One region of the Micromonospora sp. ATA51 genome, then DNA from elsewhere that is predicted to be linked to it. Evidence: predicted binding sites of a transcription regulator. Region 1 holds the regulator's gene; the other holds the start of a gene.
What was found. The regulator HrcA, encoded in region 1, represses chaperone genes, less so after heat shock. The targets are predictions, from matches to a motif close to GGTTNGCACNCTCNNNNNGAGNGTGCNAACC.
Positions count from the first base shown of each region.

Region 2: a site for HrcA is predicted at 881-911, ahead of groL (chaperonin GroEL). Genes of this name have one in related genera too.

Region 1 covers NZ_JAEVHJ010000098.1:1,898-20,102, forward strand. Annotated here, with positions in the region: partial or broken gene holA (DNA polymerase III subunit delta) at 1-49, shown strand, start outside; gene JNW87_RS17035 (hypothetical protein) at 46-525, shown strand; gene rpsT (30S ribosomal protein S20) at 667-933, opposite strand; partial or broken gene JNW87_RS17045 (phosphotransferase) at 1,046-2,055, opposite strand; gene JNW87_RS17050 (DUF4240 domain-containing protein) at 2,133-2,669, shown strand; gene lepA (translation elongation factor 4) at 2,787-4,664, shown strand; gene JNW87_RS17060 (GlsB/YeaQ/YmgE family stress response membrane protein) at 4,982-5,269, shown strand; gene JNW87_RS17065 (GlsB/YeaQ/YmgE family stress response membrane protein) at 5,484-5,768, shown strand; gene JNW87_RS17070 (sugar ABC transporter substrate-binding protein) at 5,998-7,290, shown strand; gene JNW87_RS17075 (carbohydrate ABC transporter permease) at 7,376-8,242, shown strand; gene JNW87_RS17080 (carbohydrate ABC transporter permease) at 8,239-9,102, shown strand; partial or broken gene JNW87_RS17085 (MOSC domain-containing protein) at 9,113-9,756, shown strand; gene JNW87_RS17090 (hypothetical protein) at 9,776-10,639, opposite strand; partial or broken gene JNW87_RS17095 (enoyl-CoA hydratase-related protein) at 10,747-11,540, opposite strand; partial or broken gene hemW (radical SAM family heme chaperone HemW) at 11,560-12,782, shown strand; gene JNW87_RS17105 (DUF4870 domain-containing protein) at 12,825-13,445, opposite strand; gene JNW87_RS17110 (hypothetical protein) at 13,444-13,593, shown strand; gene hrcA (heat-inducible transcriptional repressor HrcA) at 13,677-14,699, shown strand; partial or broken gene dnaJ (molecular chaperone DnaJ) at 14,773-15,919, shown strand; gene JNW87_RS17125 (16S rRNA (uracil(1498)-N(3))-methyltransferase) at 15,921-16,655, shown strand; gene JNW87_RS41520 (SDR family NAD(P)-dependent oxidoreductase) at 17,056-17,478, opposite strand; partial or broken gene JNW87_RS41525 (SDR family NAD(P)-dependent oxidoreductase) at 17,460-17,827, opposite strand; gene JNW87_RS17135 (histidine triad nucleotide-binding protein) at 17,883-18,205, shown strand, end outside.
Region 2 covers NZ_JAEVHJ010000375.1:114-5,552, forward strand. Annotated here, with positions in the region: partial or broken gene JNW87_RS33430 (hypothetical protein) at 1-833, shown strand, start outside; gene groL (chaperonin GroEL) at 1,111-2,733, shown strand; gene JNW87_RS33440 (hypothetical protein) at 2,798-3,040, opposite strand; partial or broken gene JNW87_RS33445 (GNAT family N-acetyltransferase) at 3,134-4,067, opposite strand; partial or broken gene JNW87_RS41015 (S8 family serine peptidase) at 4,128-5,439, opposite strand, start outside.

The sequences.
Region 1 (18,205 bases):
GCGGGCCGTCTTCTCCGTCGCCGCCGCCCGGCAGGGCGGCGCCCGGTGACCCGATCCCCCCGGACGGGCTGGGCGACGGTCCCCACCGACCAGGAGCGGTACCGACCGCTGTACGCCCGGGTCCTCGGGCTGCGGTTCGTCAACCCCGGCGGGGTGCTGTGCTTCCTCTTCTTCGAGGGCTCGATCGCGCTCGCCGTGCTGCTCGCCCTCGCCGAACTGGTCAGCTGGTGGGCGGTGCTGGTGCTGCCGGTCGCCGTGGCGGCGATGGTGAAGCTCAACGACATGGTCGCCGAGGTGGTGGTCCGCACCGCGGCGCTCGTGCCGGAGCAGGAACGGGACCGGTTCCGCCGGCAGATGGAGCCGGTGGTCGGCCGGGCCCGCGTGCCGTCCGCCCCGCGCGCGCTGCCCGGGGTGGTCCTCGCCTCCGACCCGACGCTGCGGGCCGCCCGCCCCGGCGACCAGGTCGCCCGGTACGACGAGGGCGGCACCTGGACCGACCCGGTCCGGCACGACCCGATGCGCTGAGCCGACCGCACCCGGGCGCCGGGGCCCGACGAGGGCGTGCCGGCCGAGAGCCGGACGGTGGCAGCGGGCGCGATCCCAGACGCAGACAGCCGGAAGCCCCGGGTCAGTGCCCGGGGCTTCCGGCAGATCTACCGGCGCTTGTCAGGCCGAGAACGAGGCGATGCGCTTCGCGATCGCCGACTTCCGGTTCGCCGCCTGGTTGGCGTGGATGACGCCCTTGCTGGCAGCCTGGTCCAGCTTGCGGGCGGCGTCACGCATGAGGACGGTGGCCTTCTCGGCGTCACCGGCCTCCGCAGCCTCGTTGAACTTGCGGATGGCGGTCTTCAGCGACGACTTGACCGACTTGTTACGCAGCCGGCGCTTCTCGTTCTGCCGGTTGCGCTTGATCTGGGACTTGATGTTCGCCACGCGACAGCCTCGTCTTGATAGCTCGGTTTGGTCTGCTTCACGCGCGACGAGCATGCGTCATCGCTGCGCGAAGAGCCAGGTTACCAGGTCGGCCGGGACGAGCCAAAACGACTCAGCCCCAGCTCCGCCGGGCGGCCAGCCAGCTGAGCGCCTGGTCGCCGCTCCACCGCTGGTGGGCTCGGATGTGCGGCGACGCGGAGGACGGGCCGGCGGCCGCGTTGGTGAGGAGGTACCCGGACAGTGCGGCCAGGGTCACGTCGAGCGCGTCCGGCGGCGCGCCGGCCGCCGCCGGGTGGGTGGCGAACGCCTCGTCCGCGGCGAGGCCGCTGGCGTACGCGGTGATCAACAGGCCGGCCAGGTCGAACCAGGCCGGCCCGTGACAGAGCCAGTTCCAGTCGCAGATCCAGGCCCGACCGGCGGTGTCGATCAGCACGTTGTCCACCCGCAGGTCGCAGTGGATCAACCCGGTTGGCGAACGGCCCGACCCGGCGGGGGAGGCGTCCGCGTACGCCGGGAGGCGGGACTCCAGCGCGGCCAGCTCGGGCAGCCGCGGCCGGGCCCAGGGCGGCAGCTCCGGCGCCGGCTCCCGGCCGGCGGCAACCTCGCCCCAGCAGAGGATGTCGTCGCGGGCCAGGTCGGCGAGGCGGGGCAGCCCGAGCCTGACCAGCTCCGCCGGTGGTTCGGCGAGGGCGGCCGCGACCTCGGCGTACGCGGCGAGGGTGGCGGTCAGCTCGGCCGGGTCCCAGGGCAGCCGGGGCGGGGCGCCGTCGACGGCGTCGAGGCAGACCGCGTACCAGCCGGCCTCGGTGAGCGCCCACCGTGGCCGGGGGACCGGCAGGCCGGCGGGGAGCCGGGCGAGGACGGCGGCCTCGTGGGCGTACCAGTCGACCAGGTGCCGCTGCGTGGTCAGCGAGGCCGCCTTCAGGAAGGCCCGCGCGCCGTCGGCGGTCTCCAGCACGGCGGCGAAGCCCCGGGTGAATCCGGCGCCGGCCACCGTACCGCGACCGGCGGGCCGCCGAGCCGCCCCGCGACCGCGTCCCGCAGGCCGGCCGGCAGCGCCGCCCAGGCGGGGCGCACGGCGGTGGCGTCGTACGGCACCGGGGGCAGCGAGATCGCGGGCACCCGCCCATGCTGCCCGACGGTGCCCGCCCGGTCGTGCCGGCGGTCGGGTGTCGGTCGGCTCTGCCAGACTGCCAGCCATGCGGACCGACGACTTCTGGCAGCTGATCGACCGGGCCCGGGAGGGCGGCGGGGGAGAGCCCGACGCCATCGCCGCCCGGGCGGTCGCCCTGCTGGCCGAGCGGGACCCGGACGACATCGTCGAGTACGCCCACCACCAGCGGCGGGTGCTCGCGGCGTCCTACCGGGTGGACCTGTGGGGCGCGGCCTATCTGATCAACGGGGGCGCCTCCGGCGACGGCTTCGAGTACTTCCGTGGCTGGCTGATGACCCAGGGCCGGGCGGTGTTCGCCCGGGCGGTCGCCGCCCCCGACTCCCTCGCCGAGCTGCCCCGCGTGCGGGCCGCCGCGCTCAGCGGCGAGGAGTTCGAGTGCGAGGACATGCTCGCGGTGCCCTGGGAGGCGTACCGGAAGGCCACCGCGGCCGACCTGCCGGCGGACCGCGACCCGGTGCCGGTGCCCGATCTGAACGACTTCTGGGACTTCGACGACGACGAGGAGGCGCGTCGCCGGCTGCCCCGGCTCGCCGCCCTCTTCGTCGAGCCGCCGGCGGAGTGACCGATCGGGCCTTCGACGGCAGCCAGGAGTGATCGGACCGCGTCCGGAGCGACGTGGGAGATAGAGGGGGCCGGCGCGTGCCGGCCCCCTCACGTCAGCCGACCAGAACGGACCGCTGTGCCACCGAAGCTCGATCCCGGCGCGAATGCTCCTGGTGCCACCGACCCCGGTCGCATCCGGAACTTCGGCATCATCGCCCACATCGATCACGGGAAGTCGACCCTGGCCGACCGGATGTTGCAGCTCACCGGCGTGGTCGACCCCCGGCAGATGCGTGCCCAGTACCTGGACCGGATGGACATCGAGCGCGAGCGCGGCATCACGATCAAGAGCCAGGCCGTCCGGATGCCGTGGACCATCCGCGAGGGTGAGCGGGCCGGTGAGCACGCGGTGCTCAACATGATCGACACGCCGGGGCACGTCGACTTCACGTACGAGGTGTCCCGGTCGCTGGCCGCCTGCGAGGGAGCCGTGTTGCTGGTCGACGCCGCACAGGGCATCGAGGCGCAGACCCTGGCCAACCTCTACCTGGCGCTCGAGAACGACCTGCGCATCATCCCGGTGCTCAACAAGATCGACCTGCCGGCCGCCCAGCCCGAGAAGTACGCCGAGGAGCTCGCCCACCTGATCGGTGGCGACCCGGCGGACTGCATCAGGGTCTCCGGCAAGACCGGCGAGGGCGTGCCGTACCTGCTGGACGAGATCGTCCGGCAGTTCCAGCCCCCGGTCGGCGACGCCGACGCCCCGGCCCGGGCGATGATCTTCGACTCGGTGTACGACGTCTACCGGGGCGTGGTCACCTACGTCCGGGTGATTGACGGGCGGATCAGCGCGCGCGACCGGATCAAGATGATGTCCACCGCCGCGGTGCACGAGCTGCTGGAGATCGGCGTCATCTCGCCGGAGATGGTGAAGGCCGACGCACTCGGCGTCGGCGAGGTGGGTTACCTGATCACCGGAGTGAAGGACGTCCGCCAGTCCCGGGTGGGTGACACCGTCACCATCAATTCGCGGCCGGCGGCCCAGGCCCTCGGCGGCTACAAGGACCCGAAGCCGATGGTCTACTCGGGCCTCTACCCGATCGACGGGTCGGACTACCCGAACCTGCGCGAGGCGCTGGACAAGCTCAAGCTCAACGATGCCGCGCTCGACTACGAGCCGGAGACGTCGGGGGCGCTGGGCTTCGGCTTCCGCTGCGGCTTCCTCGGCCTGCTGCACCTGGAGATCATCCGGGAGCGGCTGGAGCGCGAGTACAACCTCGATCTGATCTCCACCGCGCCGAACGTGGTCTACCGGGCCATCACCGAGGACGGCCAGGAGATCGTGGTGACCAACCCGAGCGAGTACCCGACCGGCAAGATCGCCGAGGTGTACGAGCCCGTCGTCCGGGCCACCGTGCTCACCCCGAACGACTACGTCGGCGCCGTCATAGAGCTGTGCCAGGGTCGCCGGGGCAGCCTGCTCGGCATGGACTACCTCTCCGCGGACCGGGTGGAGCTGCGCTACACCCTGCCCCTCGCGGAGATCATCTTCGACTTCTTCGACCAGCTCAAGAGCCGCACCAAGGGCTACGCCTCGCTGGACTACGAGCCATCCGGCGAGCAGGCCTCCGAGCTGGTCAAGGTCGACATCCTGCTGCACGGCGAGCCGGTGGACGCGTTCAGCGCGATCGTGCACAAGGACAAGGCGTACAACTACGGCGTCACCATCGCGGCGAAGCTGCGCAACCTGATCCCCCGCCAGCAGTTCGAGGTGCCGATCCAGGCCGCCATCGGCAGCCGCGTGATCGCCCGGGAGACCATCCGGGCGATCCGCAAGGACGTGCTCGCCAAGTGCTACGGCGGTGACATCAGCCGGAAGCGCAAGCTGCTGGAGAAGCAGAAGGAAGGCAAGAAGCGGATGAAGATGGTCGGCCGGGTGGAGGTGCCGCAGGAGGCCTTCATCGCCGCGCTCTCCTCCGACTCCGGGGACGGCAAGGCCCCCGGCAAGAAGTAGCCCCGCTCGCGTCACCCCAGCACGGCCGGCGCCCCGCCGGAGCGACCCGCACCCGGGTCCTCCGCGCGGGGCGCCGCCGTTCGTGGTCGTACCGTCGATGAATTTCTCCCGTCCCGGACGCCGTCGTCGGGTCGGCCGGCACCCGCTCCCACCTGCGGGGTGTCGCCTGCTGCCCGAACCGACGCGCGGCCCGGACATCGACCTTGCACGACGTCCGGCAGATTGACTCGGTTTGGATTTCCGGTCGCTCGGGCACTTAGCGGTCACGACAGGAACCACACGACACCGTGTGAAACTTCTGAAGAAGGAGGGCGACCGTGGAGCTCACCGTGTGGGGCATCATCACCGCCATCGTTGTTGGTCTCATCGTCGGCGCTCTGGGCCGCCTGGTCGTTCCGGGTCGCCAGAACATGCCGATGTGGCTGCACATGCTGATCGGTATCGGCGCCGCGCTGCTCGGTACGGTCATCGCCCGGGCGCTGGGCATCGCCACCGAGACCGCCGGTATCGACTGGCTGGAACTGCTGGTCCAGGTCGTGGTGGCCGCCATCGCCGTGGCCCTGGTGGCCGGCGTGGGTCGTCGCCGCAGCGTCTCCCGCTACTGACCCAGCCTGAACTGCCGAAACGGCGCGACCGGCAGGTCGCGCCCGTTCCGCATTGTGTCCAGGTGCGGCCGCACCGCGAAATATTCCACGGATTCGACCCCCAGGATGCCTTCGTCACCCGAGTCGGTTTGGGTTTTCGGCCGGTCGGGCAATTGGCGGTGACGGCAGGAAACACACGACAGCGTGTGACTCGATTACTGAAGGAGGAGCGACCGTGGAGCTCACCGTCTGGGGCATCATCACCGCGCTCATCGTTGGTCTCATCGTCGGCGCTCTGGGCCGCCTGGTCGTACCGGGCCGTCAGAACATGCCGATGTGGCTGCACATGCTGATCGGCGTCGGCGCCGCGCTGCTCGGCACGATCGTCGCCCGCGCCTCGGGCTTCGCCGACACCGCCGGCATCGACTGGCGGGAGCTGCTGCTGCAGGTCCTGTTCGCCGCCATCGCCGTGGCCCTGGTGGCCGGCGTGGGTCGTCGCCGCAGCGTCTCCCGGTACTGACACACCCTGAATTGCTGAAGCGGCGCCGACCGGAAGGTCGGCGCCCGCGTCGTGCGTGCCGCCCCGGACGCCCGCGACCTGCCGTCCCGGCACGCTTGCCCCCGCCCCCGCCCCCTGCGATACGGTCGCCTCGCCCGGTCCGCACGACTACCCCCTGTCGTAAAGGATTTTTTCCTACTAAGGTGCGGCGCAGAAGGTTAGTGCCAGACGGCGCGAGGGAGATATGGGCGTGAACAGGTGGAAGCGGCTGGCGCCGGTCACCGCCATCGTGGCCTCGGCCGCGATGGTGCTCGCCGGCTGCGGTGGCTCGGGTGACGACGACAAGGCCGCGGACAACAGCAAGCTGACGGTCTGGATAATGGGCGAGGGCGGCGACGCCCAGACCAAGTTCCTCGACGGAGTCGAGGCCGAATTCAAGAAGAAGCACCCCGAGACGGACGTGGTCGTCCAGTACATCCCCTGGCTCGAGGCGCCGAAGAAGTTCCAGGCGGCGCTCGCCGGCGGCGAGGGGCCGGACGTCACCGAGCTCGGCAACACCGAGACCCAGGGCTGGGCGGCGCAGGAGGCCCTCGCCGACGTCACCGACAAGTTCAACGGCTGGTCCGAGGGCAAGGACATCCTTCCCGACCTGGTCAAGAACGCCCAGCTCGACGGCAAGCAGTACGGCGTGCCGTGGTACGCCGGCGTGCGGGCCATCTACTACCGCACCGACTGGTTCGCCGAGGCCGGCGTGCAGCCGCCGACGAGCTGGGACGAGCTGGTCGCCACCGCGAAGGCCGTCCAGGCGAAGAAGCCGGGCACCTACGGCATCGCCCTGCCGGGCAACTCCGAGCTGCCGTTCTACTCCTTCCTCTGGGCCGCCGGCGGCGAGATCGCCACCAAGCAGGGCGACACCTGGAAGTCCGGCTACAACACGCCGGAGGCGCAGAAGGCGGTCAAGTTCTGGACCGACCTGGTGACCGTGCACAAGGTCGCCCCGCCGGCCGCCGCCGGCTGGAACGAGGTCGACGCCCGTACCCAGTTCGCCACCGGCAAGGCGGCGATGGCCTTCGCCGGCAGCTGGCAGGGCGGCGCGATGAAGAAGGACAACCCGGAGATCGAGAAGGTGTGGGGCACGTTCCCCATCCCCGGCCCGGACGGCAAGCCGGCCCCGGCCTTCGCGGGCGGCTCCGACATCGCCCTCTGGAAGGACAGCAAGCGGCAGGCCCTGGCCTGGGACTACCTGACCGTCCTGCTGAGCAAGCAGAAGGACCAGGAGTTCGCCAGCAGCCTCAACTTCTTCCCGGTCTACCAGGATCTGGTCGGCGGCGGCAACTACGCCAACGACAAGGTGATGGCCGCGTTCGCCACCACCATGCAGAACACCAAGCTGACCCCGCTCACCCCGAAGTGGGTCGAGGTCAGCCGGACCAAGACGGTGACCCAGGCGATGAACAGCTCGGTCATCAAGGGTCAGAAGACGGTCGAGAAGGCCACCGCCGACGCGGCCACCGAGATGGAAGGCATCTTGAACAGCAAGTGAGCTTACTGACCAAGAGCGCCGGCGAGGCCGCCGCGTCGACCGCCTGCCGTACCTGCTGCTCCTGCCCTGCCTGCTGATCATCGGGGTGCTGCTGCTCTGGCCCCTCGGCCAGGTGGTGGGCATGTCCTTCTACAAGCTGGACAGCGTCCGGCAGCTGCGCGGGGACCGCGAGTGGCCGTGGGTGGGGTTCCACAACTACGCCCAGATCCTCGGCGACCCGTTCTTCCGTACGGTGCTGCGCAACACGGTGCTCTTCGCCGCGGCCAACGTGGTGCTGACGATGATCCTCGGCACCCTGGTCGGGCTGCTGCTCAACCGGCTCGGCAAGCGGATGGCCACCTTCGTCGCCAGCTGCGTGATGCTGGCCTGGGCCACCCCGGCGCTGACCGGCACCATCGTCTGGAAGTGGATCTTCGACGACACCAGTGGCCTGGTCACCTGGCTGTTCAACAAGCTTCCCGACGGGCTCTCCACCGCCCTCTTCGGGCGCAGCGACTGGACCGGCTACGGCTGGTTCAACGATCCGCTGCTGTTCTTCTCGATCCTGACCCTGGTGGTGGTCTGGCACTCGTTCCCGTTCATCGCGGTCAGCGTGCTGGCCGGGCTGAAGAGCGTGCCGAGCGAGCTGCAGGAGGCCGCCCGGGTGGACGGGGCCGGGCCGTGGCGGGTCTTCTGGTCGGTCACCTTCCCGACCCTGCGACCGGTCTTCGGCATCCTGGTGGTGCTCTCCACGATCTGGGACTTCAAGGTGTTCACCCAGCAGTTCGTGCTGGCCGGCGGCACCCAGGACCGGTCGACGTTCATGCTCTCCATCTACTCGTACGCGGAGGCGTTCTCACCGCCGCCCAAGTACGGCCTCGGGGCGGCGATCGCCGTCATCCTCACCCTGATCCTGCTCGTGGTGACCGGTGTCTACGTCCGGATGGTGCTCCGGCAGGAGGACGAGTCGTGAAGAAGTTCGCCCTCAACGGCGCCGGCCTGCTGGTCGCGCTCTTCGCGGCCTTCCCGGTCTACTGGATGATCGCCACCTCGCTGAAGCCGAACCGGGAGATCTTCTCGGCCACGCCGCGCCCGGTGCCGGCGGAGCCCACCCTGGAGCACTACCGGGAGATCCTCACCGGCAACCTGATCCCGGGCGTGACCTTCGCCGACTTCTTCCTCAACAGCGCCCTGGTCGCGCTGGCGACGGTGCTGCTCAGCGGCCTGGTCGCGCTGCTCGCGGCGACCGCGGTGGCCCGGTTCCGGTTCCGGCTGCGCACCACGTTCCTGATCCTGCTGCTGGTGGTCCAGATGATCCCGCTGGAAGCGCTGGTCATCCCGCTCTTCCTGATGATCCAGCGGCTCGGGCTCTACAACACGCTGCCCAGCCTGATCCTCACCTACCTCGGCTTCTCGCTGCCGTTCGCCGTGTGGATGCTGCGCGGCTTCGTGGCGGCGGTGCCCAAGGAACTGGAGGAGGCCGCGGCCATCGACGGCGCGAGCCGGGCCCAGACCTTCCGGCGGATCCTTTTCCCGCTGGTCGCCCCGGGGCTGGTCGCCACCAGCATCTTCTCCTTCATCACCGCGTGGAACGAGCTGATCTTCGCGCTGACCTTCATCAACGACCAGGACAGGTACACCCTGCCGGTGGCGATGACCTTCTTCTTCGGGCGGGACGACACCGCCTGGGGGTCGGTCATGGCCGCCTCGACGCTGTTCACCCTGCCGGTGATCGTCTTCTTCCTGCTGGTGCAGCGCCGGATGGTCTCCGGCCTGGTGGCCGCGCCGTCAAGGGCTGATCACCGGCTGTCCCGCCGATCCGCGCCCGACTAGGCTCACCGCCATGACGGGCAGGCTGGCGGCGGTGAACCTCGGCGTGGTCACCGAGGCGGAGTGGGCGGGCGACCCGAGCGGTCGCAGCGGCATCGACAAGCGGCCGGTCGACGGTCCGGTGCTGCTGCGGGTCGACGGGGTGGCCGGCGACTTCATCGGCGAGCGGGCCCACCACGGCGGGCCCGACCAGGCCGTCTACGCCTACGCCGAGGAGGACGCCGACTGGTGGGCGGCCGAGCTGGGCCGGGGCATCCGGCCCGGCGGCTTCGGCGAGAACCTGACCACGTACGCGGTGGACGTCACCGGGGCGGTCATCGGCGAGCAGTGGGCCATCGGCGACGCACTGCTCCAGGTCACCAAGCCCCGCACGCCGTGCACCACCTTCGCCGGCTTCTGGGGGATGCCCGACCTGATCAAGCGGTTCACCGCGCGGGCCGCGCCCGGGGCGTACCTGCGGGTGCTGCGGGAGGGTGAGGTCGGCGCCGGCGACCCGGTCGAGGTGGTGGCGCGCCCGGCGCACGGGGTGACGATCGGCGAGGTGTTCCGGGCGACGAGCCTGGAGCCGGCGCTGCTGCCCCGGCTGCTGGACGCCCCGGAGCTGCCCGAGCGATCCGGGAGAAGGCCCGCCGCCGGCTCTCCGGCAGCCGCCCCTGACCGTGGCCGGTTGGCCGGCCTACGTGTCGGCGAAGACCTCCGCCAGCACCTGGGTCGGGGTCGCCCGCCCGTCGGCCACCTTGGTCCAGGTCCCCTGCTCGGCGGTCCACTCCAGGCCGCCGAAGCGGACCCGCTTCACGCCGTGGTCGTCGGCGTGCGACACCAGCCAGTGGGCGTACCGCCAGCCGTTGCGGCTGTCCGTCGCCGACACCGCCAGGCCGGTCAGGTCGGTCGGGGAGGCCACGCCCGGCAACCCCCAGTCGAGGGTCAGCCCCTGGATCAGCGCGGCCGCGGCGGCCTGGCCGCGCATCGCCGGCGTCGGCCCGACCGTGCAGGCCACCGCGCCGGTCGCATGGCCGAGCAGCGCGCGGGTGAGGACCTGCGACTCGTCCGCCCACTTCTGGTACGCCTCGGGATAGGCCGACCGCTGCACCCGCTGGGCGGCCTCGGTGACCCGCAGCTCCTCCCAGCCCTTGACCTTCTTCAGCGCCGCGTAGAACCGGTCCGCCGCGTAGCGCGGGTCCTGGATCTGCTCGGCGGTGCCCCAGCCCTGGCTCGGGCGCTGCTGGAACAGGCCGAGCGAGTCCCGGTCGCCGTGGGCGAGGTTCTTCAGGTGCGACTCCTGGTACGCCGTCGCCAGCGCCACCACCACGGCCCGCTCGGGCATCCGGCGCTGTGCGCCGATTGCCGCGATGGTGGCCGCGTTGGCCATCTGGTCGGCGCCGAGCACGACCCGGCCGTCGGCCTGGACGGTGCAGGTGCGGCTGGCCGCCGGGAGGCGGAGCTGGGGCGCGACGTGCCGGGCCACGAACCAGATCCCGAGGAGGGCGACGACCGCCACCACCACACCGGCTGCCCCGATTGCCCGAGTTCGCACCCGCACCTCCTGTTCGACAGTCCGCCAAGCGTACGTCCCCCGGAGCGCCGCCCGGGTCGTCCGACCGGTTGCCTCCCGTTCCGTCACCACTCGGCCACCGCGAGCGTCCGTGGTCAGCCGGCGGCGTTCCCGGTCGGCACCCAGGCCGCGTCCCTTTTCTCGCGGAAGGCGAGAACGCCCTCCCGGCCCTCGTCGGAGAGGAAGTACCCGGTGGAGAGGGCGGCCAACTCGGCGATCTCGGCGCGCAGGTCGGTGGGGGCCGGCCGGCGCAGCAGCTCCTTGGCGCCCGCCAGGGCCCGCGGCGCGCCCCGGACCAGCGAGTCGCAGTAACGGGCCACCGCCGCGTCCAGCCCGGCCGCCGGCACGGCCGCGGTGACCAGACCGATCTCGGCGGCCCGGCGGCGTCGAAGGTGTCCCCCGTCAGGTACAGCTCGGCGGCGGCCCGGGGATTCAGCCGGGGCAGCACGGTGGCCGAGATGACCGCCGGGATCACCCCGATCCGCACCTCGGTGAAGGCGAAGGTCGCCTCCTCGGCGCAGACCGCCAGGTCGGCCGCCGCGATCAGGCCCAGCCCGCCGGCCCGCGCCGGCCCGGCCACCTTCGCCAGCACCGGCTTCGGGCACTCCCGCACCGCCACCAGCACGTCGCCGAGCATCCCGGCCGGCACCGTCCCGCTGGCGTACGCGGCGGCGGTCTCCTTCAGGTCCGCGCCGGAGCAGAAGACCGGGCCGGTGTGGTCCAGCACGATCGCCCGGACCGCGTCGTCGGCGACCGCCGCGGCCAGCCCGGCCAGCAGCCCGGTCATCAGCGGGGTGGAGAGCGCGTTGCGGTTGTGCGGGCTGTCCAGGGTGAGGGTGGTCACCCCACGGGCCGTGGCGACCCGCACGAGAGCGTCCGGAGAGGTCATGCCGGGCACACTAGTTGCCATGCCCGGCGCTCTTCCAGAAGGTGAATCCGTCCCGCGTGACGGGTCGCTGCCCGCCGCCGCCACCCGCGCGGTCGGCGCGCGCGGTTTCGGCGTGTACGTGCACGTCCCGTTCTGCGCCAGCCGCTGCGGCTACTGCGACTTCAACACGTACACGGCGGCCGAGCTGGGCGGCGGGGCCAGCCGCGAGTCGTACGCCGACACCGTGCTGGCCGAGCTGGCCCTCGCGGGCCGGGTGTTCGGTGACACGCCGCCGCGACGGGTCGACACCGTCTTCGTCGGCGGCGGCACGCCGACCCTGCTCCCCGCCGACGACCTGGCCCGCATTCTGGCGGGGATCGACCGCACCTGGGGGCTCGCCGCCGACGCCGAGGTGACCACCGAGGCCAACCCCGAGTCGGTCACGCCGGAGTCGCTGAAGACGCTGCGGGCCGCCGGCTACACCCGGATCTCGCTGGGCATGCAGTCCGCCGCGCCGGGCGTGCTGGCGATCCTGGACCGCAAGCACAGCGCCGGGCGGGCCACCACCGCCGCCCTCGAGGCGCGCGACGCCGGGTTCGACCACGTGAACCTGGACCTGATCTACGGCACGCCGGGGGAGCGCGCCGAGGACTTCGCCGCCTCGCTGGAGCAGGTCGTCGCGGCCGGGGTCGACCACGTCAGCGCGTACGCCCTGATCGTGGAGGACGGCACCCGGCTGGCCGCGCGGATGCGGCGCGGCGAGCTGCCGTACCCGAGCGACGACGTGGCGGCGGACCGCTACCTGGCCGCGGAGGCGCCCTCGACGCGGCCGGTTTCTCCTGGTACGAGGTGTCCAACTGGACCCGCTCGGCGGCGGCCCGGTGCCGGCACAACCTGCTCTACTGGACCGGCGCCGACTGGTGGGGCCTCGGACCGGGGGCGCACAGCCACGTCGGCGGGGTGCGCTGGTGGAACGTCAAGCACCCGACGACGTACGCCGAGCGGCTCGCCGCCGGGGGGTCGCCGGGCCTGGCCCGGGAGGTGCTCACGCCCGACGAGGCGCACATGGAGGACGTCATGCTGCGGCTGCGGCTCGCCTCCGGGCTGCCGCTGGACGTGCTGGACGACGCGGGGCGGGCCGGGGCGGAGCGGGCCCTGGCCGGCGGGCTGCTGGCCGCGCCGGAGTACGCGGCCGGCCGGGCGGTGCTCACGCTGCGCGGCCGGCTGCTGGCTGACGCGGTGGTCCGCGACCTGCTGCCCTGACCGCCGATCGCCCGGCCGACCCGCGGGCCGGCCGGCGGGGCGTCACTTGACCAGGCTGATGCTCATCGGATAGCGGTAGAGCTGGCCCTCGTTGGCCTTGACGCCGGCGAGGATGCCGAACAGGACGCCGATGATGACCGCCGCGCCGACCGCGAGGAACCCGATCACGATGCAGGCCAGGACCCAGCCGACCAGGCCGACGATCGACCAGAGCAGCTGGAAGTTGAGCGCCGCGACCGCGTGCTGACGCACCGTCGGCGACTGGTTTCCCCGGGCCAGCATGGCGACCAGCGGCGGGAGCCAGCCCAGCACGCCGCCGCTGACGAACATCGCCGCCGCGCCGCCGAAGTGCGCGACCAGCGCCCAGGTCTTGTCCTCGTTGTTGGCCCAGCCGCCGCTGGCGCCGTACGCGCCGCCGGTCGGATAGCCGCCGCCCGGCGGCGGATAGCCGCCCGGAGGTGGGTAGCCACCCGACGGCGGCTGGCCGCCGGAGGGCGGGGGATAGCCACCGGGCGGGGGATAGCCGCCCGCGCCCGGCGCCCCGGACAGTGGTGCGGTGGGTGGCTCGTCCGCCGACGAGCCGTACGGTGCCGACGGCGGGGTCGGGTCCGGCGGCTGAGCGCCGGCGTCCCCCGCTCCGGGAGGGCGAGGTGGTTCAGTCATGGACGTCACGGTAGGGGTTGCCCGCAAGGCGCACCAGAGCGAGATCGCCCGGGATGTCCGGCTGAACGGCTCTGGCGCCGTGCTGGGTGGCGGGCCGGACCCCCGTGGTCCGTCGCTGATCATCGCGTCAGGGGTGGCGCCGACGTAGACTGGCACTCGCTACAGTCGAGTGCCAGGTGCCCGGCCCGCCCCGGACCACCGGCGGGTCGAGGTGCTTCAGGAGGTGGGGAGATGGGTCTCGACGACCGCAAGCTCGCCGTGCTGCGCGCGATCGTCGAGGACTACGTCGCCACGCAGGAGCCGGTCGGCAGCAAGGCCCTCGTCGAGCGACACCAGCTGGGCGTCTCCCCGGCGACGGTGCGCAACGACATGGCGGTGCTGGAGGAGGAGGGCTACATCCGGCAGCCGCACACCAGCGCGGGCCGGGTGCCCACCGACCGCGGCTACCGGCTCTTCGTCGACCGGCTCTCCCGGGTCAAGCCGCTCAGCCCGGCCGAGCGCCGGGCCATCGAGCGCTTCCTGGTCGGCGCGGTCGACCTGGACGACGTGGTGCACCGCACGGTCCGGCTGCTGGCCCAGCTGACCCGCCAGGTCGCCGTGGTGCAGTACCCGAGCCTGGCCCGCTCCTCGGTGCGCCACCTGGAGCTGGTGCCGATCTCCACCACCCGGCTGATGCTGGTCATGATCGCCGATACCGGGCGGGTCGAGCAGCGGCTGGTCGAGCTGCCCGCGCCGATCGCCGCCGACGACGTCATCGACCTGCGCCGGCTGGTCAACGAGAAGCTGGTCGGCAGCCGGCTCTCGGAGACCCCGCCGCTGGTCCAGGCGCTGGTCGAGGAGTCGGCCCCGCACCTGCGGGGTGCCATGACCACGCTCTCCACCGTGCTGCTGGAGACGCTGGTGGAGCGGCACGAGGAGCGGATCGCGCTGGCCGGGACGGCCAACCTCACCCGCGGTGGACTGCTCGACTTCCAGGGCTCGCTGCGCCCCATCCTTGAGGCGCTCGAGGAGGAGGTCGTGCTGCTCAAGCTGATCGGCGAGGCCGAGCCCAGCACCACCCGGGTGCTGATCGGCGACGAGAACGAGATCGACAACCTGCGCGCCGCCTCGGTGGTGAGCACCGGGTACGGACCGGGGGCGACCATCGTCGGTGGCCTCGGGGTGCTCGGGCCCACCCGGATGGACTACCCCGGCACCATCGCCACGGTGCGGGCCGTGGCACGCTACGTGGGCGAGCTGCTGGCCCAGAACTGACCAGTAAGGGCCGACGGCCGGCTCCGGCCGCCGACCGGCGCAACGCGAGACGAACATGAGGACACGGAACGCAGTGGCCAGGGACTACTACGGCATTCTCGGCGTGAGCCGGGAGGCCTCCGACGACGAGATCAAGCGCGCCTACCGCAAGCTGGCGCGGCAGTTCCACCCGGACGTCAATCCGGACCCGGAGGCACAGGAGAAGTTCAAGGACATCAACGCCGCGTACGAGGTCCTCTCGGACGACCGGAAACGGCAGATCGTCGACCTGGGCGGCGACCCGCTCGCGCCGGGCGGCGGGGGCGCCGGCGGTCCGGGTGGTCCCGGCGGGGCCGGCCCGTTCGTCGGCTTCCAGGACATCATGGACGCCTTCTTCGGCGGCGCCGCGGGCGGCGCCCGGGGGGCCGCGCCCGCGGACCCGGCCGGGCGCGGACGCGATCCTGCGGCTGGAGCTGGACCTGCACGAGACCGCGTTCGGCGTCGAGGCGCCGATCACCGTCGACACCGCCGTGCTCTGCACCACCTGCTCCGGCGCCGGCACCGCGGCCGGCACCCACCTGGCCACCTGCGAGGCGTGCGGCGGCCGGGGCGAGGTGCAGTCGGTGCAGCGGACCTTCCTTGGCCAGGTGGTCTCCGCCCGGCCGTGCACCGTCTGCCAGGGCTACGGCACCACCATCCCGCACCCCTGCCCGACCTGCGCCGGCGACGGCCGGGTGCGGACCCGCCGCTCGCTGACCGTCAAGATCCCGGCCGGGGTCGAGGACGGCATGCGGATCCGGCTGGCCCAGCAGGGCGAGGTCGGCCCGGGCGGCGGCACCGCCGGCGACCTGTACGTGGAGATCCGCGAGCGGCCGCACGACGTCTACTCCCGCAAGGGCGACGACCTGCACTGCCGGGTCACCGTGCCGATGACCGCCGCCGCGCTCGGCACCCGGCTGACCATCAAGACGCTGGACAGCGAGGAGACGGTCGACGTCAAGGCGGGCACCCAGCCGGGCAGCACGCTGCGGCTGCGCGCCCGGGGCGTGCCGCACCTGCGCGGCACCGGCCGCGGCGACCTCTACGTCCACCTGGACGTGCGGACGCCGACCAAGCTCGACGCCGACCAGGAGCGGATGCTGCGCGACTTCGCCAAGACCCGGGGCGAGGAGGTTGCCGAGCTGACCAAGCAGGGCGGCTTCTTCTCCCGGATGCGCGACGCCTTCAACGGGCACGCCTGACGTGTCCGCCCCGCTGTTCCTGGTGGAGGCGCTGCCCACCGGTGACGCACTGACGCTGGACGGCCCCGAGGGGCACCACGCCGCGAACGTACAGCGGCTGCGGGTCGGCGAGGAACTGCTGCTGGCCGACGGTCGGGGTGGCACGGCCGCCGCGGTGGTCACCGCCGTCGGCAGGGGCACCCTCGACCTCCAGGTCACCTCCCGGGGGTACACCGACGCGTCCGTCCCGCGTGTCGTGGTGGTACAGGGCATCGCCAAGGGCGACCGGGGTGAGCTGGCCGTGCAGGCGATGACCGAGGTCGGGGTCGACGAGATCGTGCCCTGGGCGGCGTCCCGCTCGGTGGCCCAGTGGCGCGGCGACCGGGGCGTACGGGCCCGGGAGAAGTGGGCGGCGACCGCCCGGGAGGCGGCCAAGCAGGCCCGCCGGGCCTGGCTGCCGGTGGTGGCCGGGTCCCCGGACGAGTCCACCCAGACGGTCGTCCGGCGGATCGCCGGGGCGGCCGGCGCGTTCGTGCTGCACGAGGAGGCCGAGGAGCGGCTGACCACCGCCGACCTGCCCGCCACGGGCGAGATCGTGCTGGTGGTCGGCCCGGAGGGCGGCATCGCCCCGGCCGAGCTGTCGGCCTTCCGCGAGGCCGGCGCCCGCCCGGTCCGGCTCGGGCCGTCGGTGCTGCGCACCTCCACGGCCGGCGTGGCGGCCCTCGCCGTCCTCGCCACCCGCCTCGCGCGCTGGTGACCCGCGCGTCCGCAGCCGGCTTGCCGTCCGCGTGATGAGCTTCGCCGTCTCCGCCCTTCCCGCCGTCTCCGCCGGTCGCTGGCTGAAGATCCACACGATGTTCCGGAAACTACGGTGTGTCCGGCGCACGTGATGCCGCCGTCTCCCGCAACTCGCGTGAGTCGCCCCGCCCGCCAGAGGAGTTCCAGCACGCCCTTTGCTCTGCTGCAGCCCACGCAACACTCACGGCCCGGGAGTGTTGCGTGGGCTGCAGCAGAGCAAAGCGTGCGTAGGGAATGTCCGCGCCCGCATCGAGCGCTCGCATCGAGCACCGGGCATCGAGCACCGGGCCTTGAGTGCAAAGCCCTGAGTGCCGCGCCTCAAGTGCCGGGCGTCGAGTGCCGGGCCGCGAGCGGCGGGGTCAGGTGCGCAGGTAGGAGGCGCCGTTGAGGTCGACGATGGTGCCGGAGGCCCACTCCGCCTCGGGACTGGCCAGCCAGTGGACGGCGGCGGCGATCTCCTCGGGGCGGGCGACCCGGTTGAACGGGCTCTGGGCGCGGATGGCGGCACCGTTCTCGCCGGTGAGGTGTTCGGTGGTCATGTCCGTCTCGACGAAGCCGGGGGCCACGGTCGCCACCGCGATGCCGTACGGGGCGAGGGCCAGGGCCAGCGACTGACCGAGCGCGTTCAGCCCCGCCTTGCTCGCCCCGTACGCGGGCTGCTGCGGCTCGCCCCGGAACGCGCCGCGGGAGGAGACGTTGACGATCCGCCCGCCCCGCTCCCGCATGTGCTGGGCGGCGCACCAGGTCACGTTGGCGGCCCCGGTCAGGTTGGTCTCCAGCACCAGCCGCCACTGCTGGCGCCACTGCTCATAGGTGTTGCCGAAGACCGGGTGCGGCAGGTCCGCGGCCCGTACACGCCGGCGTTGTTGACCAGGACGTCCAGCCCGCCGAGCCGCTCCGCCGCCTCGTCCACCATCGCCCGGACCGCGTCCGGGTCGGCCAGGTCGGCGCGGACCACCACGTGGCCGTCGCCGGCAGTTCGTCGCGCAGCTGCTCGGCCAGCTCCGCCGAGTCCCGGTGGTGGATCGCCACCCGGTCCCCGCCCGCCGCGAACGCCCGCGCCACCGCGCGGCCGATGCCGCGCGAGGCCCCCGTCACCAGTACCGCCCGAGAAGTCACGCCGGACATCATGCCCGGCGCGGCCGGTGGCGGCGCGGCGGGTCCGGGCAGCGCTTAGCATGCCCGGATGGGAACCGACTGCCTGTTCTGCCGGATCGTCGCCGGGGAGATCCCGGCCACCATCGTGCGGGAGACCGCCACCACCCTCGCCTTCCGGGACATCGACCCCAAGGCGCCCGTCCACGTGCTGGTCATCCCGAAGGAGCACTACGCGGACGTGGCCACCCTCGCCCAGGGCGACCCGGGCCTGGCCGGTGAGGTGCTGGCCACGGCCGCCGTGGTGGCCGAGGAGGAGGGGCTGCTCGCGGACGGCTTCCGGCTGATGTTCAACACCGGGTCGTACGCCGGCCAGGAGGTCTTCCACGCGCACGCGCACCTGTTCGGCGGCGC
Region 2 (5,439 bases), on a different contig from region 1:
AGGATCCGCTGGTCACGCCGCCGGGGGCCGGCGTCGCCGGCTGGTTCCAGCGCGGCGCCGGCGCGCTGCGCCGGAGCTGGCGCGTCCTGCTGCCGATCATGCTGATCACTCAGGGGTTGCCGGGCATCGCGATCACGCTGTTCGCGCTGCCGTTCTACCCGCACCCCACCCTCACGGTCACCGCGCCGGGTGAGCCGCCCGCCCCGTTCCCCGCCGACTACTTCCGCGAGCTGCTCGTCTTCTTCGGAGTGGCGCTCGTGGTCGGGGTCTTCGCGCTGGCCGTCCAGTGCGTCGGCTGGGCGGCCGGCACCTGGGCGGTCACCCGGCAGGCGGCCGGCGAGCCGGTGACGGTGGGCGGCGCGCTGCGCTACGGCCTGCGGCGGGCGCCGGCGCTCTGGGGCTGGATGCTGCTCGTGTTCGCGATGGTGCTGGTCGGCACGATCTTCTGCTACCTGCCCGGGATCTATCTGATGTGCGCGCTCAGCCTGGCCGGCCCGGTGCTGCTCTTCGAGCGGGTCAACCCGATCGCCCGGTCCTTCAAGATCTTCCACGCCCGGTTGGGGCAGGTGCTCGGCCGGGTGCTCCTGGTCGGGCTGCTGGCGACGATCAGCTCGATGGTGGCCGTACCGGTGCAGATGATCATCAGCCTGGCCGGCGGGCCGGCCGGCGCCTTCGAGATCACCGCCGGCACCGTCGTGGGCTCGGTGGTCACCGTGCTGCTCTACCTGCCGGCCTGGCTGGCCTACCTGATCGGTCTCGTCGTGACGTACGCCGAGCAGCGGGCCCATGAGGGCCCGGTGAACTCCGCCCGACTCGCGGCGGAACTCGGCTGAGCGAGCCCATCGTGCTTGCACTCGGCAAGGGAGAGTGCTAAACAGGTCATTGGCACTCGCATACCGTGAGTGCCAATGGTCGGGGCGGTAGGGCCACGGCTGCGCCGGCGTCTCGATGGCGCCGGAGCGGCACATGGCCGGTCGTCGCGGGCTGTCCGGCCCGACCGAGGAGACGTCGTCGTCGCCAGGTGGCGACGTCCCCTAGGTGCGTACACCAGGCGGCCCATCCGGGGCACACACTCGGGTGGCCCGTGAGTGTCCAGGAGGACAACGCCGTATGGCCAAGATGATCGCGTTCGACGAAGAGGCGCGCCGCGGCCTCGAGCGGGGCATGAACCAGCTCGCCGACGCCGTGAAGGTGACGCTCGGCCCCAAGGGCCGCAACGTCGTGCTCGAGAAGAAGTGGGGTGCCCCCACCATCACCAACGATGGTGTGAGCATCGCCAAGGAGATCGAGCTCGAGGACCCGTACGAGAAGATCGGCGCCGAGCTGGTCAAGGAGGTCGCCAAGAAGACCGACGACGTGGCCGGTGACGGCACGACGACGGCGACCGTCCTGGCTCAGGCCCTGGTTCGCGAGGGCCTGCGCAACGTGGCCGCCGGTGCGAACCCGATGGCCCTGAAGCGGGGCATCGAGGCCGCCGTGGCCAGCGTCTCGGAGGAGCTGTCCAAGCTCGCCAAGGACGTCGAGACCAAGGAGCAGATCGCCTCCACCGCCTCCATCTCCGCCGGTGACAGCACCGTCGGTGAGATCATCGCCGAGGCGATGGACAAGGTCGGCAAGGAAGGCGTCATCACCGTCGAGGAGAGCAACACCTTCGGCCTGGAGCTCGAGCTCACCGAGGGTATGCGCTTCGACAAGGGCTACATCTCCGCGTACTTCATGACCGACCCGGAGCGTATGGAGGCCGTCTTCGACGACCCGTACCTCCTGATCGTCAACAGCAAGATCTCGTCGGTGAAGGACCTGCTCCCGATCCTGGAGAAGGTCATGCAGGGCGGCAAGCCGCTGCTGATCATCGCCGAGGACATCGAGGGCGAGGCCCTGGCGACCCTGGTCGTCAACAAGGTCCGCGGCACCTTCAAGTCGGTCGCCGTCAAGGCGCCGGGCTTCGGTGACCGCCGCAAGGCCATGCTGGCCGACATCGCCATCCTCACCGGTGGCCAGGTCATCAGCGAGGAGGTCGGCCTCAAGCTGGACGCCGTCAGCCTCGACATGCTGGGCCGCGCCCGCAAGGTCGTGGTGACCAAGGACGAGACCACCATCGTCGACGGCGCGGGTGACGCCGAGCAGATCCAGGGTCGGGTCAACCAGATCCGCGCCGAGATCGAGAAGAGCGACTCCGACTACGACCGGGAGAAGCTGCAGGAGCGCCTGGCCAAGCTGGCCGGCGGTGTTGCGGTGATCAAGGTCGGCGCGGCCACCGAGGTCGAGCTCAAGGAGCGCAAGCACCGCATCGAGGACGCCGTCCGCAACGCGAAGGCCGCCGTCGAGGAGGGCATCGTCCCGGGTGGTGGCGTCGCGCTGGTGCAGGCCGGCAAGACCGCCTTCGACAAGCTGGACCTGACCGGCGACGAGGCGACCGGCGCGCAGATCGTCAAGATCGCGCTGGACGCCCCGCTGCGGCAGATCGCCGTCAACGCCGGCCTCGAGGGTGGCGTGGTCGTCGAGCACGTCCGCAACATCGAGGCGGGCTGGGGCCTGAACGCCGCCAACGGCGAGTACGTCGACCTGCTGGCCGCGGGCATCATCGACCCGGCCAAGGTGACCCGCTCGGCGCTGCAGAACGCCGCGTCGATCGCGGCGCTCTTCCTCACCACCGAGGCCGTCGTGGCGGACAAGCCGGAGAAGACCCCGGCCGCCCCGGCTGGTCCGGGTGGCGGGGAGATGGACTTCTGAGTCCAGTTCCACCGAACGCCGAAAGGGGGCGGGCCGCGTCAGCGGTCCGTCCCCTTTCCGTCCGTCACGTCGGCAGCGGCCGCTGGTTGCGTCGTTTGTGCGTCCGGTTGTACGGCGGCCGGATCCGGACCGGCTCGTCGACCGGTTGCCGGGTCTCCTCGGCCGCCGGCGCGTCGGCGCCGGCCAGCTCCGCCAGCTGCTCGGCGTCGCCGTAGTCGAGCCGGTCGAACGGCAGTTGCCCGGGGAGTTCACCGACCGGTGGCCAGCTCGCGGGCTGGTCCTCGATCCGTTCGTCATCCGTGGTCATGGCTGCCTCCTCTACGGGCAACCGTAGGGGGCGGTCGATGACCGGCACGGGCGAATGGCATTATTGGCGTCTATATCCCTTTCGCCCTTTTAATTACCCGACCGGGTGCCCGTCGATCGCCTTCCGGTACAGGAAGAAGACCCGCTCGATCCGCGCGCCCGCGCTGCCCGAATAGAACGGCACCGGGCCCACCCAACCGATCTGCGCCGCGCCGATTCCCGCCACCGCCTGATCCCGCAGGCAGCGGCGCAGCAGCACCCCGCCGATGCCGGAGCCCTCCGCAGCCGGGGCCGTCCCCATCGGGCCGAACCAGCTCGGTCGCGCGGAGCCGTACGCCGCGAAGCCCAGGATCTCGCCGTCCCGCTCCGCCAGGTGCGCCCCGGCGTCCGGCCGCCCCACCGAGCCGGCCAGCTCGCCGTCCCACGTCCCGCCGAAGGTGCGCGGGCGAAGGCGGCCAGCGCGGCCAGGTCCGCCGGCTCGGCCCGGCGTATCGTGACGCCCTGACCGGCCAGCCGGCGTTCGGCCGCCTCCGTGGAGCGCAGCGCCGGCGAGCCCTCCGACAGGTCCGCGGTCATGTTCCACGCCGTACGGTCCTGCCGGTAGCCGAGCCGCAGCGCGGCGCAGACCGCCGGGGTGTAGCGCACGTCGACGCCCGGCCAGGCGTAGTACGGCGGATTCCCGGCCAGCAGCAGCTCGACCGCGCCCAGCCCGGCGAGCCGCCGTTCCGCCTCGGCCAGCAGGGCCCGCCCGACACCCCGGCGGCGCTCCCGCGGCGCCACCGCCACCAGGTCGACGTGCCCGAGCCGCGGGTCCCGCTGCGCGACCGACCCGACCAGCACCCCCACCAGCTCGGCCCCGCGCACCGCGCCGATCAGCAGCACCGGGCGGTCGGCCGCCGCTCGGGTGGTCAGGGTGTCCAGGATCGCCGGCGCTCGGCGGCGTCCTCGGGCAGGTCGAGCGCCTGCCGGCAGAGGTCGACGACGGCGGGCAGACGGTCAAGGTCCAGCTCGATGATCTCCGCGTCCATGGTCGCCGACCCTAGGTCATCCGGCGGCCCGGCGGCACCGTCGAATCGGCCCGGTTCCGCTCACCCGGCGCGGGCGGCCCGGACGGCGGCGTACGCGTCGACCAGGCCGGCGCCGACCAGGTCAGCGTCGCCGCCGCAGCGGCGCCCGGTCGGGTCGTCCGGGCGGACCCCGGCCGGGGTGGCGGTCTCCCGCAGGATCCGCCGGGTCCGCGCCAGGTCGCCGACCAGCGCCGGGTTCGCCGACCACATCAACGCCACCACCCCCGCCACCTGCGGGGTCGCCATCGAGGTGCCGGACAGGGTGGCGTAACCCCCACCCGGGAATGCGGACAGCACGTCCGCGCCGGGCGCGACCAGGTCCGGTTTGGCCGCCCCGCCGGCCGCCGGCCCCCGGCCCGAGAAGCGGGTGAGCTGCGCGCCCGGTCCACCGCGCCCACGGTCAGCACGTCCGGGTACGGGGCCGGCGGGTCGGCCACCGAACCGCAGTACGGGCCGGTGTTGCCGGCCGCCGCGACCACCAGGATGCCCGCCGCCGCCAGCGCGGCGGTGGCCGGCCGGAGCGCCCCGGGGTCGCAGCCCTCGATCGGCGGGCAGCCCCACGAATTGGTCAGCACGTCCGGCGCCCGGTCCGGCCGCCCGTCGGTGAACGGGTCCCCGCCGAACGGGAAGGGCGCCAGCATGAACTGCAGGCAGTCCAGGTAACGCGCCGGGCTGCCCAGGTTGCGGTCCAGGTTGACGCAGCCCACCCAGCGGGCGCCGGGGGCGACGCCGATCCCGCCCCGGCCGACCGCGCTACCCGCCGTGTGGGTGCCGTGCCCGCCCTGGTCGTTCGGGGTGCGGGTGTGCGCCCACGGGTCGTACCAGGAGTCGTCGCCGCCGCGGAAGCCGGCGGCCAGCGCCGGGTGCCGACCGTCCACCCCGGAGTCGGAGGCGCCGACCACCACGCCCGAGCCGGTCACGCCCAGCTCGGACCAGACCCGGTCGGCGCCGATCAGCGCGACGTTCCAGGCCGCCCGGCCGGCGCGGGCACCCTGCCACGAGCGGGCCGGGCCGCCGCCGGCAGCGGGCGCAGCCGCTGGCTGACCAGCACCCGGGCCACCTCGGGCCGACCGGAGAGCCAGGCCCGCACCTCCGGCCCGCCGTCCGTCTCCATGGCGTTGACCAGGTAGTACGGCGTCGGGTGCAGGCGCAGCCGGGTCAGCTCCCGGCGCAGCCCCGCCTGGGTCCGGTCGGCCGTGGCCACCAACCGCCGGTAGACCTCGGCGGCCCGGGCGTCCCGGCCGGCCCGACCGGGCGCCCCGGTCGGGATGCCGTCGAGGTCGGCCTGCTCGCGGAGCACCACCAGCAGCCGGTCGCCGTACAGCCCGGGCTG